Linked DNA regions of Peribacillus simplex NBRC 15720 = DSM 1321. The protein of the gene in region 1 interacts with the protein of each later gene in a pairwise test. Links are inferred from orthologs where the notes say so. Each region holds a gene or a part of one and is shown in the gene's direction. Other genes may lie near its edges.

Region 1 (11,760 bases):
AGGAAGACATGATGCAGGAACGATTACTAGAACTGCAGGAAGAAGCGTTGCAAAAAGTTGCCGCCGCTTCCGAATTAAAAGAACTGAATGAAGTCCGTGTTGCTTATTTAGGGAAAAAAGGGCCAATCACTGAGGTATTGCGCGGCATGGGTAAATTATCTGCCGAAGAACGCCCGAAAATCGGGGCACTAGCCAATGATGTACGGGAAGCGATCGCAACAAAGATCGAGGAGAAACAAAAAACACTTGAAACTGCGGCAGTCAATGCAAAGCTAGCAACTGAAACGATTGACGTCACACTTCCAGGACGTCCGGTAAACAAGGGAAATCTTCACCCATTAACACGTGTTGTGGAAGAAATCGAAGACTTATTCATTGGTATGGGTTATACCGTTGCGGAAGGTCCTGAAGTTGAAAGTGACTACTACAACTTCGAGGCACTTAACTTGCCAAAAAGCCATCCGGCACGTGATATGCAGGATTCCTTCTACATCACGGATGAAATCCTTATGCGTACGCACACTTCACCTGTTCAAGCCAGAACGATGGAAAAACATAAAGGTCAAGGTCCTGTTAAAATCATTTGCCCAGGAAAAGTATATCGCCGTGATAACGATGATGCTACACACTCCCATCAATTCCAGCAAATTGAGGGCTTGGTCATCGATGAGAACATCAGCATGAGCGACCTGAAAGGAACGCTTGACGTATTTGCGAAAAAAGTATTCGGGCAAGACCGTGAAATCCGTCTTCGTCCAAGTTTCTTCCCATTTACGGAGCCTTCCGTCGAAGTGGATATTTCTTGTAAAATCTGCGGTGGTAAAGGCTGCAGCGTATGTAAACAAACAGGCTGGATCGAAGTGCTTGGCGGCGGGATCGTTCATCCGAACGTCCTTGAAATGGCTGGCTTCGATTCCAAGAAATACTCCGGATTCGCATTTGGAATCGGCGTGGAACGAATTGCCATGTTGAAATACGGTGTGGACGATATCCGTCATTTCTATACGAATGATGTTCGATTCTTAAAACAATTCAACCATCACGAAGCATAAATTTTTATTTTAAAAAGGAGGACCTACCATGTTTGTGTCATATAAATGGTTACAAGATTATGTTGACCTTTCAGGCATCAATGCGACGGAGCTAGCTGACAAAATCACGAAAAGCGGCATTGAGGTTGAAGGGGTAGAAAAGAAAAGTGAAGGGCTAAAAGGAGTCGTCATCGGGCATGTCATTGAACGTGAACAGCATCCAAATGCGGATAAATTGAATAAATGCCAAGTTGATATCGGGGCCGAAAATCCCGTTCAGATCATCTGTGGAGCACCGAATGTCGATAAAGGCCAAAAAGTCGCAGTCGCTACTGTTGGCGCAGTCCTTCCAGGTAATTTCAAAATCAAGAAAGCGAAACTTCGCGGAGAGGAATCGCACGGGATGATTTGCTCTCTTCAAGAATTGGGCTTCGAATCCAAGCTCGTTTCCAAGGATTACGCTACAGGTATCTTCGTCTTCCCAAATGATGTGGAAGTAGGGAAAGATGCATTGGAGGAACTTGGTTTAAGTGATGAAGTGCTGGAACTTGGGCTGACTCCAAACCGTTCCGACGCATTGAGCATGCTTGGTGTTGCATACGAAGTGGGAGCCATTCTAGGCCGTGAAGTGAAATGGCCGGTTGTCGAGAAAGTAGAGGCAGCTGAAAAAGCATCAGATTATATCAGTGTCAAAGTGGAAGCGAAAGAAGATAACCCGGTATACATTGCTAAAATCATCAAGGATGTTAAGGTAGGACCCTCACCGCTTTGGATGCAGACTCGGTTGATGTCTGCAGGTATCCGTCCTCATAATAATGTGGTGGATATCACGAACTACATTTTACTTGAATACGGTCAACCGCTTCATGCCTTTGATTATGACCGCTTTGGTTCAAAGGAAATCGTCATCCGCAGAGCGAAGGATGCTGAAAAAATCGTAACTTTGGATGAAACGGAACGCGCTTTGACACCTGACCATTTAGTGATCACAAATGGCAGCGAGCCTGTTGCGATAGCTGGTGTGATGGGCGGAGCGGATTCCGAAGTGAAAAATGATACGACGAACATCATTATTGAAAGTGCATATTTTGCAGGTACAGTAGTTCGTAAAGCTTCAAAGGACCATGGATTACGCAGTGAAGCTAGTGCCCGTTTTGAAAAAGGCGTCGACCCGGCCCGTGTTCGTGAAGCTGGAGAACGTGCTGCACAATTGATTGCACAATATGCAGGCGGAACAGTCTTACAAGGAGCAGCAGAAGTTGACGAATTGACAATGGAACCTGCGGTCATTAGCATCACTCTTGAAAAAATCAACACACTTCTTGGAACAAGCATGACCGTATCAGTTGTGGAATCGATCTTCAAGCGTCTGCAATTCGGCGTGGAACTTGACAATGAAACGTTCACAATCACAGTCCCGACGCGCCGTGGTGATATTACGATTGAGGCTGATTTAGTCGAAGAGGCTGCACGTTTATATGGATATGATAACATTCCCACTACACTGCCGATCGGTTCTGCTACCCCAGGCCAATTGACTGACTATCAAATTAAACGGCGGAAGGCACGACGTACACTTGAAGGCGCAGGCCTTTATCAAGCTGTGACCTATTCACTGACAAGCCAGGAAAAAGCGTCCCAATTCGCATTGGAAGCAAGAGAATCCATACGATTAGCAATGCCAATGAGTGAAGAAAGAAGCCAGCTGCGTTTAAGCATCGTGCCTCAATTGCTAGAAGTCGTGAAATATAACAATGCCCGCCAAATTGATTCACTGGCACTGTATGAAGTCGGTTCCGTATTCTTTAAGCGTGACGAACAAGAACTGCCTGAAGAAAAAGAACATATTGCTGGAGCAATCACTGGCTTATGGGAGTCACATCTATGGCAAGGTGAAAAGAAACCAGTGGATTTCTTTGTAGCCAAAGGCGTGATCGAAGCATTATTCGACACACTTGGATTAGCTGATCAAATCAGTTATCGCCAAGCGGAAATCAACGACATGCATCCAGGACGGACAGCGGAAGTAATATTGAATGGTGAAGTAATTGGCTTTATCGGCCAAGTGCACCCAACTGTCCAAAAAGACTTGGATATTAAAGAAACATACATTTTCGAACTTTCCTTAAAAGCATTGGCCGAAGCCGAAGTCGCGCCGATTGCGTACCAAACCATTCCGCGCTATCCATCAACAACACGCGATATCGCGCTCGTTGTGGATCAAGCTACGAAAGCCGGGGACATTCAGGATATTATTGAAGAAGCCGGTGGCAAACTGCTGAAGGAAGTAAGCATCTTCGACTTATACGAAGGTGAAAGAATGGAGGAAGGCAAGAAATCCATTGCCTACTCACTGAAATACTTCGATCCGGAACGTACTCTAACGGACGAGGACATTACAAAAGCACATGATAAAGTTCTTGAAGCCGTTAAAGAAAAAGCTGGCGCAGAACTAAGAGGATAAAACCAAAAGACAGCTCCCTGAATCTTGGGGAGCTGTCTTTTTGGATTTACGAGTAAACGGAACAAACTCACGAGTAAACCGCGTAAACTCACGAGTAAAAGGCGGCTGTTCCGAAAGATCAGCCGCTTTCTTCTATTTATGATATTTCTGTTGATATAGTCGCTTCGCTTTTTCTGTATTGGCGAAGTGGGTTTTCGTGAATTCGTGTAAGGAATCGATTCCTTTTTCATGAATCAACCTTGCGGCGGCTTCATCGACTGCAAATCCGGCACCTTTTGGGATTTTGAATCCGGCTTTTTCACTCAGCAAGTCAAAGCGTTTGACGAATGCATATCGGGCCAGGATGGATGCGGCTGCTACTCCAAGGTGAATGCCTTCCGCTTTTGTACATAGATAGGTGGCATTAGCTTGGAATAGTTCTTGCCCTTTTAGGTAATTGAAAAATACCTCTGGTTGAGCGAATTGATCAATAAGGACCGCTTCCGCTTGTTCCGGCTGGATTTTTTGAATGAGATTCTTGATTGCTTGGTTATGGAGGAGTCCCTTCATTTTTCCTTGTGACATTCCCTTTGCCTGCAGCGCATTATATTTCGGGTTGTCGCATGTAAGCAGGCTGAATGGCACTACATCCTTAATCTGTTTGGCAATTTCGATGATCTGTGGATCTTTCAGATTTTTGGAATCCTGGACACCAAGCTCCTTCAATAGGGCTAGTTGCTCCTTTTTTGCATAAACGGCTACGACGGTCATCGGGCCGAAATAGTCTCCTGTTCCGACCTCATCGGAACCAATCACTGACATGGTTCCGATATTTGCAGGTGGCGAATATCGATGGACGTTGACTGATGCAGATGATGCCGTTTTTTTCTTTGGAGCCGCAGCAGTGGTGCCTTTTTGCCACTTTACCGCTTCTAGTTCGGCATTCTTACCCTGAAAAAGTACCTTTCCGGATTTATAGGCGGTCACCGTACATAGCGGCGGTTTGGCGGAAAAGATGCTCCCCGGGGGAAGCTTGGCGGCCAAGGATGAAGAATAATGGGACTTCATCGCCTTTATTTGTTCAGGACTGATAAGTAAAACAACATGGGACATAATGGGTAAGCTCCTAACTTCATTTTGTTTATTGGGTAATCTTCTTCCTAAATTCGATTTCGTTTGACAAATTATTGAAATTTTTATGCAAGAAATGACGATGTACTCTCTTTCGTGACGAAAAACTTCATGATATGATAGAATTAGGATTGTTTAGATTGGGGGCATCATTTTGTCAGACGATAAACGAAATAAAACAACAGTTGATATATACGGACAACCATATACAATCGTCGGCACAGAAAGCGCAAGTCATATGCGCCTGGTCGCTTCAATGGTTGACGAAAAAATGAGAGAGATCAGGATGAAAAATCGATACTTGGATACAAGTAAGCTAGCAGTGCTAACGGCCGTAAATACCGTCCACGAATATATTAAATTAAAAGATGAATTAGACCAGCTTCAACTGGAATTAAAGAGAGAGAAGGACTGAGTACATGCTTGATTTAGCAATACTGGCCATTCTTTTAATCGGTTTATTAATCGGTTTAAAGCGTGGCTTCATTTTACAATTGGTTCATATGACAGGGTTCATAGTGGCCTTCATCGTCGCATATGTATTTTACGGAGATCTTGCTCCCAATTTGAAATTGTGGATCCCGTTTCCAACGATGGGTGATTCCTCGACCCTTAATATGTTTTTCGATACAGTCGGGCTTGATACGGCGTATTACAATGCTATTGCCTTTGCAATCATTTTCTTTGCTGCCAAGATTCTTTGGCAAATGATAGGATCCATGCTCAACTTCATTACCCATCTTCCGATATTAAAGCAGCTGAATCGCTGGGGTGGAGGGATATTGGGTTTTCTAGAAGTCTATCTTATCATGTTTATTATATTATATATAGCTGCCATGCTGCCAATGGATTCCATCCAGAAACCATTAACGGGATCATTTCTGGCAGAATCGATCGTGAAACATACGCCGTTCCTTTCCGAGCAAGTGAAGGAGCTTTGGTTTCAGGATGTAAAACAATCTTAATGTCAGTATAAGTGGGCCTGCCTCCCTTTCTCAAAGTCCTGGATTCCTATACTTTGAACGGGGGAGGCCCCTTTTTATGTAGCAGCATGTAACTTCCTCCTATTTGATTCGAAAGGTAGGAATCGGACTGCTTGTACTTTACCTCCAAGAAAGGTATCTTTAAGAAAGTGAACATGGGACACCCTACTAATTTTTTCGGCGGTGAATTAAATGACAATTAATAAAAAAGATATCATTAAACTATTAGAAAAAATTGCAATATATATGGAACTAAAAGGAGAGAACCCGTTCAAGGTTTCAGCTTTCCGAAAGGCAGCGGGCGCCTTGGAAACGGATGACCGGAGCCTGTCGGCCATCGAAGACTTTACCGCTTTAAATGGAATCGGGAAAGGAACGGCATCGGTCATCGAAGAGTATATAAATGAGGGAAAATCGACGGTACTTGAAGAGCTTCAGGAGCAGGTGCCAAAAGGATTGATTCCGCTCCTTCAGCTTCAAGGTTTGGGCGGGAAGAAAATTGCCAAGCTTCATAAAGAGCTGCATGTCAATGATGTGAATGATCTTAAAATCGCCTGTGAGGAAGGCAGGGTTGCGGCGCTTGCCGGTTTCGGCAAAAAAACGGAAGTTAAGATCCTGTCTGCAATTGCCGAGGCGGGTTCAAGGCCCGATCGGCTGCCCCTTGCCTTCATGAGGCCGATTGCGGATGATATTGAAACGGCCCTTGCTAACATGGAATACATAATCCGTTCTTCCAGGGCCGGCAGCATCCGGCGTATGAGGGAAACCATCAAGGACCTCGATTTCATTATCTCGACAGATCATCCTGAAGAGGTTAAGAATCAACTGCTTGCATTAAAGGGAATAAAGCAGGTGATTGCGGCCGGTGATACAAAAGTATCGGTCGTCCTTGATTATGAATATGATATTTCTGTTGATTTCCGAATCGTGAAGGATAAGGAATTCATCACGACACTCCATCATTTTACAGGTTCGAAAGATCACAATGTGCGGATGCGCCAGCTGGCTAAAGATCGCGGAGAGAAAATCAGCGAATATGGGGTGGAAGTGACTGAAACCGGTGATGTATTGACTTTTGAAACGGAAGAACAATTTTATAATCATTTTGGCCTTCCTTTTATTCCGCCAGAACTGCGTGAAGACGGAACGGAAGTGGAGCATTATGATGCAAATGAACCTCTCATATCTTTAGAGGCCATCAAAGGTGACCTGCACATGCATACGACATGGAGTGACGGTGCCCATACGATTGAAGAAATGATTGAAGCATGCCGTGCAAAAGGGTATCGATATATGGCCATCACCGATCATTCGCAATATCTGAAAGTGGCGAACGGCTTGACCGTGGAACGTTTACGTGAACAAAAACGGATCATCCATGAACTAAATGAAAAATACGCTGACTTTACCGTTCTTTCAGGGATTGAAATGGATATACTTCCTGATGGGACACTTGATTATGACGATGAGCTGCTTGCAGAGATGGATTTGGTGATCGCATCGATTCACTCAAGCTTTTCACAGCCTCGGGAAACGATCATGGAGCGCTTAAAAACGGCTCTGAATAATCCGCATGTCGATATCATCGCCCATCCAACGGGAAGGATCATTGGCAGACGCGCCGGATATGATGTTGATATAGAGATGCTGATCGAACTGGCTCGTGAGACGAATACTGCCTTGGAATTGAATGCGAATCCGAACCGATTGGATTTGGCACCTCCCCATCTGCGCAAGGCACAGGAAGCAGGCGTTCCGATCGTAATCAATACGGATGCACACAGCATCGACATGCTTGAACATATGCCTGTTGGGGTCTCGTCGGCCAAAAAGGGCTGGATTAAAGAATCAACGGTTCTTAATGCAAGGGATACAGACGGCTTATTAGCGTTTTTAAAGAGAAATGATTAACTATTTGCCCATAAATAAGGAGGAGCTTTAACTCCATGCATAATAAAGCTTTAAAGACATTGGAATTTCATAAAATAAAAGAACAATTAATCTCACACGCATCCTCATCCATAGGAAAAGAGAAGGCAGAGCAATTGATGCCTTCCACGGATTTTGAAGAGGTTTCGAGATGGCAGGAAGAAACAGATGAGTCAGCCAAAATCGTCCGTTTGAAAGGCAACTTGCCATTGGGCGGGATTTTTGATATCCGTCCACATGCAAAAAGGGCACAGATTGGCGGAATGCTCTCACCGATGGAGTTGATGGAACTTGCGAGTACGATTCGTGCCGGCAGGATCCTCAGCCGTTTCTTCGAAGAACTCGCAGAGCAGGAAATTGATGTTCCGCTTTTAGCCGAATATATCGATTCTCTTCATCCATTGATTGATTTGCAACAGGAAATTACGTATGCAGTAAGCGAACATGGTGAAGTGATGGATTCTGCCAGCGACAAGCTTCGTACCCTAAGAAACCAGATTCGGACGAACGAAAGCCGTGTCAGGGAAAAACTAGAAAGCATGATCCGTTCTTCCAATGCATCAACAATGTTATCCGATGCCATCATCACCATCCGGAATGACCGATTCGTCATCCCGGTAAAACAGGAATACCGCAGTGTGTATGGCGGGATCATTCATGATCAATCCTCATCAGGGCAGACGTTGTTCATTGAACCGCAAGCAATCGTTCAACTGAATAATGTCCTGCAGGAAACCCGAGTGAAGGAAACGCAGGAAATAGAACGGATATTGGTCGAACTATCGGAAAAAGTCGGTGCGTTCACCCCTGAATTGCTTCATAATGTCAAAGTGCTTGCACAAATCGATTTCCTTGTCGCCAAGGCAAAGTATGCAAAAGCGATAAAAGGATCCAAGCCGATTCTGAATAATGAGGGACGCGTGAAATTATTCAAAGCGAAACACCCGCTCATTCCGAGTGATGTTGTCGTGGCCAATGATATTTTTCTTGGAGATGAATTTACGACAATCGTCATCACCGGTCCGAATACAGGTGGTAAGACGGTTACCCTGAAAACAATTGGGCTCTGTACGTTAATGGCCCAGTCCGGTCTGCAGATCCCTGCGCTGGATGGTTCCGAAACGGCTGTGTTTTCCTCTGTTTATGCCGATATTGGCGATGAACAGTCGATTGAACAAAGCTTAAGTACATTCTCATCGCATATGGTCAATATTGTCGATATCCTTAAGCATGTCGATTATGACAGTCTTGTTTTATTCGATGAGCTTGGAGCGGGTACTGACCCACAGGAAGGTGCCGCTTTGGCCATTTCCATTTTGGATGAAGTGTATAAGCGCGGAGCACGTGTGATTGCAACGACACATTACCCGGAATTAAAAGCGTATGGATATGATCGGGAAGGGGTCATTAATGCAAGCGTCGAATTTAATGTGGAAACCTTGAGTCCCACCTATAAACTTTTGATCGGTGTACCAGGGCGGAGTAATGCGTTTGAAATTTCCAAGCGCCTTGGTTTGGAAGAAAGCGTGATAAGCAACGCCCGCAGCCATATTGGTGAGGATACGAATAAAGTTGAGAATATGATAGCATCCCTTGAAGACAGCCGAAAGAAGGCCGAAGAAGAGGAGCTGGAAGCCAAGAATCACCTGGAACAGGCGGAAATTCTTCATAAAGACCTTCAAAGGCAAATTGGTGAATACCATGAAGAACGGGATGCTATGGTCGAAAAGGCAGCAAAAGAGGCAGCGGCAATCGTTGAAAACGCACAAAAGGAAGCGGAAGCGATCATTTCCGACTTACGTAAACTGCGACTCGAAAAGCATGCCGATGTTAAAGAGCATGAACTGATCGATGCAAAAAAACGGCTTGAAGAAGCAGCGCCTAAAGTGAAAAAAACATCAAATAAAGCTGCGAGGCCGCTGGATAAAAGCTTGAAACCCGGAGATGAAGTAAAGGTCGTAAGCTTTGGTCAAAAAGGTCACTTGATAGAGAAGGTCTCGAATAATGAATGGCAGGTTCAGATCGGCATCATGAAAATGAAGGTGAAGGAGTCTGACCTGGAATTCGTCAAGGCCACAAAAGTTAAGGAAACAAAGCCGCTGACCACGATCAAAGGCCGCGATTATCACGTTAGCGTAGAACTTGATCTCCGTGGAGAACGCTTTGAAAATGCAATATCAAGAGTGGAAAAGTATATTGATGATGCTCTTTTGGCCGGTTATTCGAGTGTCTCCATCATTCATGGTAAAGGAACGGGCGCTCTTAGGTCCGGGGTCCAGGAATACTTGAAAAATCACCGCTCTGTCAAAAGGATTCGCTTCGGTGAAGCCGGTGAAGGCGGAACAGGTGTTACGGTGGTGGAATTTAAATAAAGGAAAGTGGTCACTCCGGCTATTCAGCCAAGCCGGGTGGCTAGTTACCATTCGGGAGTTGGACCATGGAGAACATGTGGGAAAATGAATATGTATATATAGCTGCTCGTTACAGTGTCGTTATTCTGTGCATTATTGTTTTTTTATCCATTTTTGAACTTGTCACAAAGTACAAGAACTGGGAGGAAATCAAACAGGGAAACCTTTCTGTCGCGTTGGCAACAGGTGGTAAAATATTTGGAATCGCCTATGTATTCCAACAATCCATCCTCCATCAGAATTCGCTTATTACCATGATTGGCTGGGGCGTTTACGGATTTGTCCTGCTGTTGATCGGTTATTTCATTTTTGAATTTATGACTCCTGGATTTAAAATAGATGAAGAGATACAAAAAGATAATCGGGCAGTTGGATTCCTATCGATGATCATATCAATCGCATTATCTTTTGTCATCGGCGCCGGAATTTCTTAATGCCCTTCATGAGAGGGAGTAAGCTGTGGAGAAACTTGCAAAAGTCTTAATTGTTTGTTGCGGAATCTTTTTTCTATTTGGAATCATTTATATGATATTCTTCACTTGAGAGAAGCGGCCATCATGCCGCTTCTTTTATTTGGTTTCTATTAAAAAGAGTGGGGGGGTGGCATGTATAATAATAATGGTCAAATAGACTTTTCGGAAGAGGAGGAGGAATATGGATCACTCCAAATTGATACAAAAGATTGAAGAATTATCGCTGAATGCTTTACCGGCCATACAAACGCAAATCTATGACGGATGGGTTATCCGATTTGCGGATGGATATACGAAACGGGCGAATTCTATCACCCCCATCTATACATCTAATGAAAATGTGAAAAAGAAAATATTGAATTGTGAACAATTATATTTTGCAAAGAATGATAAGGCAGTGTACAAAATGACTCCACAGGCAAAGCCTATCAACTTGGATAGAGTACTGGAAGAGTCCGGGTATGTCCTTGAGGGAACAACAAGTGTCCAAGTATTGAATTTGGCAGAAACAGAATCACCGAATGAAACCAATGTCATAAAGTATGATCATTTACATGATGACTGGTTTCACGATTTCTGCCTACTAAGTAATATCAATGATCATGATCAAACCATCCTGAAAAAGATGTTAGGGAATATCATTCCACAAACATGCTTTATGTTGTTGACTGATGAGGGGGGAACTGTGACAGCAAGTGGACTGGGTGTTTTGGAAGACGAATACATAGGCCTGTACAATATCATTACCCATGAAAACTTTCGAAACCAAGGCAATGGTGCAATACTCATTCGTAATCTATTGCATTGGGGTAAAGAAAATGGGGCAAAAAATGCTTATCTTCAGGTGATAGAAACGAACGAGCCTGCTTTATGCTTGTACGGGAAAATGGGGTTTGAAGAAAAATATAAATATTGGTATAGAATTAAAACTAAGGAGTAGAACCACTCCTTTTTTTGTTTCCTTTTTTAAGTGTTTCATCCAATATTCTCTGTGGTTAATATAGGACATATCTACTGGCCTGCTTCTCATCATATGGTCCTTATACTCTGAAATTCGGCAATTGTAAGAAAATCCCGATTGTATTATAATGATTAAGAGTATTGAGAATATTCAGAAGGAGGGGGCAAATGAGCAATAAGCCATGGCAAGCTATTTATCCGGAACAGATACCCGCTGTATTGTCGTACGAAGATAAACCTCTTTATTCTTTTTTGAAGGAATCAGCCGAAGAATTCCCTGATAAAGTATCGATTCATTTCCAGGGAAAAGAATTAACTTTCCGGGAAGTGCATGAATCTGCTTTAAAGTTTGCAGCCTATTTAAAAAGTATCGGTCTTCAAAAAGGTGAACGCGTTGCC
Region 2 (9,119 bases), 3.1 Mb from region 1 along the record:
TGACAAGCAATCAGTATTGATGTTTATATTCGTAGGCTCGAAAAACTTCCTAGAGGTGGATGTCCGTGCCATTAAAAAAATCGAATCCTGATCTCATTCTCATAATCGTCACCTTAAGTCTTTTGACTGTTGGATTAATCATGGTTTACAGCGCGAGTGCCATTTGGGCAACATATAAATTTGATGATTCGTTTTATTTTGCTAAAAGGCAGTTGCTGTTTGCCTGCGTTGGTGTCATAGCCATGTTTTTCATCATGAATGTGGATTACTGGACGTGGCGGACATGGGCCAAGATCCTTATCATCATTTGTTTCATTATGTTACTGGCTGTGCTTGTACCAGGTATAGGGATGGCGAGAAATGGTTCGAGGAGCTGGATTGGTGTAGGTGCCTTTTCGGTCCAACCCTCTGAGTTCATGAAGCTGGCGATGATCGCTTTTTTAGCTAAGTTTTTATCAGAACGGCAAAAGCTGATCACCTCCTTTAAAAAGGGGATGCTTCCATCCTTGGGTTTAGTGTTATTGGCATTTGGATTGATCATGTTACAGCCGGACCTTGGAACGGGAACGGTAATGGTTGGAACATGCATCGTTATGATTTTTATTTCCGGGGCAAAGATCAGCCACTTTGTCGGCTTGGGTCTAATCGGGGTAGCAGGTTTTATCGGTCTAATATTGTCAGCGCCCTACCGGATAAAAAGGATTACGTCTTTTCTGGATCCTTGGGAAGACCCTTTGGGCAGTGGATTTCAAATGATTCAATCGTTTTATGCAATCGGGCCTGGGGGATTGTTCGGATTGGGACTTGGGCAAAGCCGTCAAAAGTTTTTCTATTTACCAGAACCGCAGACTGATTTCATTTTTGCCATACTTTCCGAGGAACTTGGCTTCATCGGGGGCTCTCTGGTCATTTTATTATTTGCCCTTATGCTTTGGCGGGGCATTCGGATTGCACTTGGTGCCCCTGATTTATATGGGAGCCTTGTAGCGGTGGGAATCATTGCAATGGTCGCCATTCAAGTGATGATCAATATAGGGGTGGTAACGGGACTGATGCCAGTTACGGGGATCACCTTGCCCCTCTTAAGTTATGGCGGTTCATCCTTGACACTTATGTTGATGGCGATTGGGGTGCTCCTGAACATTAGCCGTTATTCAAGGTTCTGAAATAAGTAAAATATATGGTTTGGCAAAAGGGAAGTCCTGTTAAACGCAGGGCTTCCTTTTTTTACGTTAAAAACCCTTGCAGGAAAACGATTTTGGAGGGTGCCTCGCCGAAAATTAGAAATAATTGAAATGCCGCTTAAATATTACCATGTATGAATGTTGGGGAATCCACAATAAATATTGGCAATACGGCTTTGTTTAGACTATAGTATAAGAGGGTTAGGCCATACTGGGGCTTGCTTCTGTTCATTTTTCTGCTAAAAAGGCGTTGTTAAACTTGTAATATAAGTGACCTCATGGAAGAGGAAATGAAAATAATAACTTGGAATTTTTGGAACAACAAGGAGGTTTATCATGGATAATGTGATAAAGCAATTAACTGAAATGAAAATCGGCAAAGTTCTTGAACAGGAACCGCTTGCGAATCATACAACTATGAAAATTGGAGGGCCGGCTGATTTATTCATCGTGCCGTCATCCGTTGAAAATATAGAAAAAACGATGCAGGTTATCAAAGAACATGGAATGCCATGGAGGGTGATCGGCAGGGGCTCGAACCTACTTGTCAGTGATGGTGGAATTGAAGGTGCCGTGCTTAAATTGGGTAAAGGACTTGATCATCTCGAGATAAATGGAACGGAGATTAAAGCAGGCGCTGGGGTATCACTTGTCAGCCTGTCCGTACAAATCAGTAAAAAAGGGTATGCAGGATTGGAATTTGCCAGTGGGATTCCTGGTTCCGTCGGCGGAGCTGTCTATATGAACGCTGGTGCACACGGTTCCGATATGAGTGAAATCCTCAAGGAGGCACATGTTCTTTTTGAAGATGGAACTCTAGCTTGGCTTTCGAAGGAAGACATGGAGTTTTCTTATCGGACTTCTCTGCTTCAGAAGAAAAGACCTGGTATCGTACTGGAAGCAATTTTTCAATTGACAGAGGGTGATAAAACCGAAATCGTTGAAAGAATGCAGAATAACAAGAATTATCGTAAAGAAACCCAGCCTTATAATCTTCCATGTGCCGGGAGCATATTTAGGAATCCACTTCCACATCATGCTGGTAAATTGGTAGAGAATGCGGGCTTGAAGGGACATTCTATTGGCGGAGCTCAGATTTCACCGATGCATGGGAACTTTATCGTTAACACAGGTAATGGAAGTGCAGCGGATGTTCAAGCCTTGATACAGCATGTGAAGGATACTGTGTATGATAAGTTTGAAATTGAAATGGAAACAGAAGTGGAAATTATCGGAAGAAAATAATAGGATTCATTATATCCAAATATTGTGATATAATGTGTTACCTTTTAAAGTTTGTTAATAACCAAATATTGAGTTTGTCTTGATTCCGCACTGTCAAGAACCATCCATTTTTTCAGGAAGAGGTGAAGGGGATGGAAAAGGGGAAAATCGTTTCCATTGAGGACCGCATCCCGAAATTAAAACAATTAAGAAAAAGCAAAGCAAACAGGCGACTTGTTCTTTTGCTTTCCCTTTTCTTCATTCTGGTTGCTTGTGTGCTATATTTCTTATCCCCGTTGAGCTATGTGAAATCTGTGCAGGTAGAGGGGAATCGTTATATTACTTCCAAACAGATCATTAAATTGAGTAAGGTGAAGATGAATCGAAGCATCTGGAAGGTTGATACAGGTGCAGCCGCAGCCAATATCAAAAAAAATCAAGAAATAAAAAGCGTTAAGGTGACACCGGTATTTCCTAATTCCATTAAAATTACGGTTTCAGAACATAACAGGATGGCGTATCTGTCCAATAATGGGAAGTTTGCACCCATTTTGGAAAACGGGTCCGTTTTAGAGGAGTTAGCAACAGGCGAAATTCCAGTATTTGCCCCTGTTTTAATTGGTTTCAAAGAGGGTAAAGCATTAAAGTTGCTTTTAGAAGAGCTGGACAAGCTTCCTGTCGAGATTCAGAATGCCATTTCAGAAATTCATTACGCTCCAACCAAAACCGATGTCTATCATATCGTCATGTTTATGAACGATGGGTTTGAAGTAAGTGCGACAAGCCGTACTTTATACGAGAAAATGATTCACTATCCATCGATTGTCAGCCAGTTGGATCCAGAGGTAAAGGGAGTCATCGATCTGGAAGTGGGTTCTTATTTTAAAGCATATGAAGACGCTGAACAAAAGGAAGACACTAATGAGGAAAATTAATGGCAAACAGGTGGTTTTACCCCTGGTTTGCGTGGTTCTCGGATTCATGATTGCCTTCTCTTACAATCTGACCAAAGAAGGTGAAGGTGCAGGGAAGGACAAAGCCTGGGATCAGGAATATGAGCTTAGGCAGCAGCTGATCGAACAAGAGAAACAGAACCGGGAACTTCAGAAGGAACTCCTTCAGAAGCAAGAAAATGTATCTCAAATAGAAAAAGACCTAGCTCAGGAAAAGCAGCTTTTTTTCAATTTGGCAAAGGATACGGAAAAATACCGTATGTTTCTCGGAAAAGTGAAAGTGAAAGGCTCAGGCCTTCAAGTGACGCTTGAAGATGGTACAGATATGGATTCAGAAGACAATGTTAATAATTACCTCGTCCATGAACAGCATGTCTTCAAGGTCGTCAATGAACTATACATTTCAGGTGCAGAGGCTGTTGCGATTAACGGTCAAAGGTTAAATCATGATTCATACATAATTTGTAATGGGCCAGTGATTACAATCGATGGCCATCAGCATCCTGCTCCCTTCATCATATCTGCGATTGGGGACCCGGATGTCCTGGGTGCTTCACTAGACTTACCCGGTGGCATCAAGGAACAGCTGGTTAATGAGAATATTATCTTTACAGTGGAAAAGCAAAAGAATATCATTTTTGATCCAATTATTGGAGGGTAATCAGACCGCCGGATTCGATGAAAGATTGGTGAGAAACTGGAAATGAAAAAAAAGCTTTCTTTTAGTTTGGTTACGTTGATTGCTGGCTTCATGCTTGCTATTCAATTCAATTTGGTGAATCAGCCTGTCGTTTCCGATACAAGGGATATGTGGGAGCTGAAAAATGATTTATTGAAAGAACAGCAGACCCAGGCGGATTTAATAGAGGGTATCAGTAAGCTTGAGGGAAAAATAGCATCCTATGAAACAAAGAAAAATGAGAGTAAAGAAGAAGTATTGCGTGACACCCTGACCGAATTAAAGACTGACGCAGGTTTGACTGAAATAAAAGGAAATGGAGTACTCGTATCTATACAGCCTATCAAAGCAGATATCCTTCTTGGTGAGAAGGTCGAGTATATTTCACCTGTATTGATCATTCGGCTCATTAATGAAATGTATAGGTATGGCGCTAACGAAATTTCCATTTCAGGACAAAGGTATATATCGACATCGGTTATTCGTGATATAAATGGGCAGCCGAAAATGGACGGATATCCTCTTGTTCATTACCCGGTCGAAATTCAGGCAATAACGGTTGATCCAAAGAAACTGAAGCAGCGTATTGAAGGTTCCGAACTTATGGATGATTTCTTTATAGATAATTTTGAAGTGCAAATTAAGGTGCATTCCGGTCAGTTGACATTGCCGGCCTACCAAAATGCTGTTAATGTGGAACACATGAAACCCGTTATGGATGGGGGGGAATCGTAATGTGGCTGCCAGTTTTTGGACTCTTGATTGGAATCACCCTCGGTTTTTTGGTTGATTTTGATATTCCCCATGAATATTCAAATTATCTCTCCATCGCCGTGCTTGCTGCTTTTGATACCTTATTTGGGGGCATACGGGCACATCTGCAAAATATTTATGATGAAGTTGTATTTGTAACAGGATTCTTCTTTAATATTGTTTTAGCTGCAGGTTTGGCTTTTCTAGGTGTACATCTTGGTGTAGACTTATATTTAGCCGCAATCTTTGTTTTCGGTGTAAGGCTCTTTCAAAATATCGCCCTGATTAGAAGGATCCTAATTGAAAAATGGTCCATTTCCCGGAAAAAGCAGAAAAAAAATCTATAATTTTAAAGGGAATTAAGTTATAAATGACGAATAGTTTAAGGCAGTATCTAGTTTATTAAGTAGATCAGTCTTGTTGAGAAGCGAACAATAAACACCATAGAGTGAGAAATCTACGAGTTTTGTTCGGGAAATACAAAATGAACCGCTTAATATGAAATTCGCGAGTTGTTGAAATCAGTTCTGTTATTCTATAATGTATAAGTCTTCGATATAAAAATGTTATTCTACTAATACATGTATAAAACTGAAGGAGGTGCCATGGAATGAACAGCAACGAAATATACGTAAGTCTTGACATCGGTACATCCAGTGTAAAAGTTATCATTGGGGAAATGGTCAATGACACATTAAATATAATCGGTGTAGGAAATATTAAATCAGAGGGGCTCAAAAAGGGTTCGATCGTCGGTATAGATGAAACCGTCCAATCCATTCAAAAGGCTATAGAGCAAGCAGAACGGATGATAGGGATGGAGATAAAAAAGGTAATCGTCGGCATAAGTGGAAATCACGTGACGCTTCAGCCGTGTCATGGGGTAGTAGCGGTATCCAGTGACAATAAAGAGATTACCGAGCATGACGTTTTCCGTGTTAGAGAAGCAGCGGAGTTAATAACGATACCATCCGACAGGGAAATCATCGACGTGGTGCCGATTCACTACAAAGTTGATGAACTTGATGAAATCAGTGATCCAAGGGGCATGATAGGTGTCCGGTTGGAAATGAGAGGGATTTTAATCACAGGTCTTCGGACAATTTTACATAATACGCTGCGCTGTGTGGAAAGGGCAGGGTTAGAAATAACCGATATCGCCCTTCAGCCCTTAGCCGCAGGTTCCCTTGTTTTATCCAAGGATGAAAAAGAACTTGGTGTGGCACTTGTCGATATTGGCGGAGGTTCCACGACTCTGGCAATTTTCGAACAAGGCTATTTACAATATACGTCTGTGATACCTATAGGCGGGGAAACACTTACTAAGGACCTTTCCATCGTTCTAAGGACAACGATGGAAGAAGCTGAGAAAATAAAAGTAAAGCATGGACATGCCTTTTATGATGACGCGTCTGAAGATGAAGTATTCCAAATACCGATCATCGGCAGCGATCAGCAGCAGACCTGCAACCAGTTAATGCTTTCGGATATCATTGAAGCGCGGGTGACCGAAATATTCGAGTTGATTCAAGATGATTTGAGGAGACTTGGCTTCCAGGATATACCGGGTGGTTTCGTGTTGACCGGGGGCGTCGTCAAGATGCCGGGAGTCCTGGAGCTAGCTCAATATGTGTTCCAAAACCGAGTAAGGACAGCTGAACCCAATTACATCGGTGTTAGGGAACCCCAATACACGACAGCTGTTGGTTTGATTAAACACGCATGCAAGAAAGAGAGAATGCAAAAAAACACCGCTAATAAAACTCCTGTAGCAGCTGGACAAGCTCAAGAAGATAACGACCAGCGCAGCCAGAAGGTTTCTCAGAAAAACAAAGAGAACACGGCTAAAAAACAAGGTGAAAAAGGTGAATCTAAATTCAAAAAAATCCTGGGTTACTTTTTTGAATAACAATCATTAAGAATCGGGAATTTCGTCAAAATAGGAGGATTGTCATGTTGGAGTTTGATTCTAATCTAGAACAATTAGCAACGATAAAAGTAATAGGTGTTGGCGGCGGCGGAAACAATGCGGTAAACAGAATGATCGAGCATGGTGTACAGGGTGTTGAGTTTATTTCTGTCAATACTGACGCACAAGCTCTTAATCTATCAAAAGCAGAAATCAAAATGCAAATCGGTGGGAAGCTTACACGCGGTTTGGGTGCAGGTGCCAATCCCGAGGTAGGAAAAAAAGCTGCTGAGGAAAGCAAAGAGCAGATTGAAGAAGCGCTTAAAGGTGCCGATATGGTATTCGTAACGGCTGGAATGGGCGGCGGTACAGGAACAGGGGCTGCTCCTGTCATAGCGGGCATTGCTAAAGATCTAGGGGCTCTTACAGTGGGTGTAGTTACACGTCCATTTACTTTCGAAGGCCGAAAACGTGCAACACAGGCACAAGGCGGCATTTCATCCATGAAGGAATCGGTTGACACACTGATCGTCATTCCGAACGACCGCCTCCTTGAAATCGTCGATAAAAGCACGCCAATGCTTGAAGCATTCCGTGAAGCCGATAATGTACTTCGTCAAGGTGTACAAGGGATTTCAGATTTAATTGCTGTTCCAGGTCTTATTAACTTGGACTTTGCCGATGTGAAGACCATCATGTCTAACAAAGGTTCAGCACTTATGGGAATCGGGATTTCCTCAGGGGAAAACCGTGCGGCGGAAGCGGCGAAAAAAGCCATTTCCAGTCCGTTGCTTGAAACATCGATTGATGGTGCCCAAGGCGTACTGATGAATATTACCGGTGGTACGAACCTAAGTCTTTTTGAAGTCCAGGAAGCTGCCGATATCGTGGCTACTGCATCCGATCAAGACGTAAACATGATTTTTGGTTCGGTTATCAATGAAAACCTTAAAGATGAAATCGTCGTTACGGTAATTGCAACAGGCTTTAACGAGGTTGAAGCTTCAATACGGCCTACTGGACGTCCAACACTCGGACAACAGCAGCAATCAAGACCTCAGACACAACAAGCGCCACAGTCAAACGTGAAGCGTGAAGTGAAGAGAGAAGAAGTCAATGAACAGCCTGCACGTAATGCCAATCAAGGTGATGAGGCTTTGGATATTCCAACCTTCCTCCGTAACCGTAATAGACGCCGTTAAAATCAATGTCATATGCCGTTCCCATTTGGGGACGGTTTTTTGTCGTTAATAAGTGAATTCCTTAATAGCATTAGTGGCCAATGACCTTATAATAATGGGGCTTTCTCGAGCTTTATCACTCGGACCGAAGTGCTAAAGGAAATCTGGATAATTGTATCCTTGATCTTGTCTTAATGTCCCTGGGCAGAAGCCCATCTTTTGTTCACTTCCATTCATTAATGTAAAAAGATGAGAGAGCAATAAATTATTAAACTTTTATAACATAAATCGACAGAAGTAAAAGGGAGCAGGATAGTCTCGAAGACAGTATTGAAAATATCAATAGCTGTTTTTCTACAAAAAGGGTAAAAATGACTGAAAAACTCTTAAGTTTTCAGTACAAAAAGTGACACACTTTCTAAGGGCAGGTACGCTATACTTTTTGCTAGTGGAAGGTTAGTTCATAAAAGGAGGGGAGGGTGTTTGACTTTATATTTAGATGTGATCTGGTTGTTGAATTGGTTATTTGACTGCCTCCTTTTATATTGGACCGCAATCATTCTCAAACGAAGGGTAGCTCTTTGGCGGGTATGCATCGGCGGGCTGATTGGTTCCTTCATTATCGTATTGGCATTCACTCCTTTTTATGCAATTGCCGACCGAGTGTACATGAAAATATTAGTATCCCTGGTCATGGTGCTGGCAACCTTTGGGTTTAATAGGTTAAAACTTTTCATGAAATCGGTGGCCACGTTATATTTCGTGACGTTTTTATCGGGAGGGATCCTTCTGGGACTTCACTACCTATTTGAATTCCAAATCGTGTCCAAGGACCCTGGCCAATATGCAGGAATCAATCGTTTTGGCGACCCTGTCAGCTGGATATTCGTAATGATCGGGTTCCCGCTCGCATGGCAATTTTCCAAGCGAACACTTGAAGGGATGGAGATGACCAAGCTTACTCATGAACAAATGGTTTCGGTCTCGGTTAAAATTTCTGACTTTGAAGGAACGTTTCATGGATTGGTGGATAGTGGCAATCAATTATATGACCCGATTACACGTTCCCCAGTAATGATCATCTCTCTTTCAGGCGGGGAAACAGGAATTCCGAACGATATGCTAGAGCTCTTTAAAAACCCTGATAACCTGATTAGTCAGGAAGTGCAGCCCGAATATTCATGGACAGGAAGAATGCGTGTCATCCCTTATAAAGTCGTGGGTCATGAACATCAG

What was found.
Region 2: the proteins of zapA (region 1) and ftsZ interact in binary tests that used the Bacillus subtilis proteins (3 or more experiments, as listed by UniProt). The link is inferred for Peribacillus simplex NBRC 15720 = DSM 1321 from one-to-one orthologs.

The regions. Positions count from the first base shown.
Region 1 is NZ_CP017704.1:4,158,533-4,170,292, forward strand. The notes cover bases 3,594-6,389. They hold zapA (cell division protein ZapA), read left to right. Parts: upstream 3,594-4,759; coding sequence 4,760-5,020; downstream 5,021-6,389. Other genes in these bases: rnhC (ribonuclease HIII), read right to left, coding at 3,628-4,587; BS1321_RS20100 (CvpA family protein), read left to right, coding at 5,025-5,570; polX (DNA polymerase/3'-5' exonuclease PolX), read left to right, coding at 5,781-6,389. Outside these bases: pheS (phenylalanine--tRNA ligase subunit alpha), read left to right, coding at 12-1,052; pheT (phenylalanine--tRNA ligase subunit beta), read left to right, coding at 1,081-3,495; more of polX, read left to right, coding at 6,390-7,499; BS1321_RS20110 (endonuclease MutS2), read left to right, coding at 7,535-9,889; BS1321_RS20115 (DUF350 domain-containing protein), read left to right, coding at 9,955-10,362; BS1321_RS20120 (GNAT family N-acetyltransferase), read left to right, coding at 10,583-11,341; BS1321_RS20125 (long-chain-fatty-acid--CoA ligase), read left to right, coding at 11,530-11,760. UniProt on the Bacillus subtilis protein: Activator of cell division through the inhibition of FtsZ GTPase activity, therefore promoting FtsZ assembly into bundles of protofilaments necessary for the formation of the division Z ring.
Region 2 is NZ_CP017704.1:1,021,187-1,030,305, reverse strand. The notes cover bases 6,023-8,825. They hold ftsZ (cell division protein FtsZ), read left to right. Parts: upstream 6,023-6,746; coding sequence 6,747-7,904; downstream 7,905-8,825. Other genes in these bases: spoIIGA (sigma-E processing peptidase SpoIIGA), read left to right, coding at 8,367-8,825; ftsA (cell division protein FtsA), read left to right, coding at 6,023-6,702. In the rest of the region: spoVE (stage V sporulation protein E), read left to right, coding at 66-1,166; murB (UDP-N-acetylmuramate dehydrogenase), read left to right, coding at 1,521-2,429; BS1321_RS04720 (cell division protein FtsQ/DivIB), read left to right, coding at 2,561-3,343; BS1321_RS04715 (DUF881 domain-containing protein), read left to right, coding at 3,330-4,022; BS1321_RS04710 (DUF881 domain-containing protein), read left to right, coding at 4,065-4,775; BS1321_RS04705 (small basic family protein), read left to right, coding at 4,775-5,140; more of ftsA, read left to right, coding at 5,404-6,022; more of spoIIGA, read left to right, coding at 8,826-9,119. UniProt on the Bacillus subtilis protein: Essential cell division protein that forms a contractile ring structure (Z ring) at the future cell division site. The regulation of the ring assembly controls the timing and the location of cell division.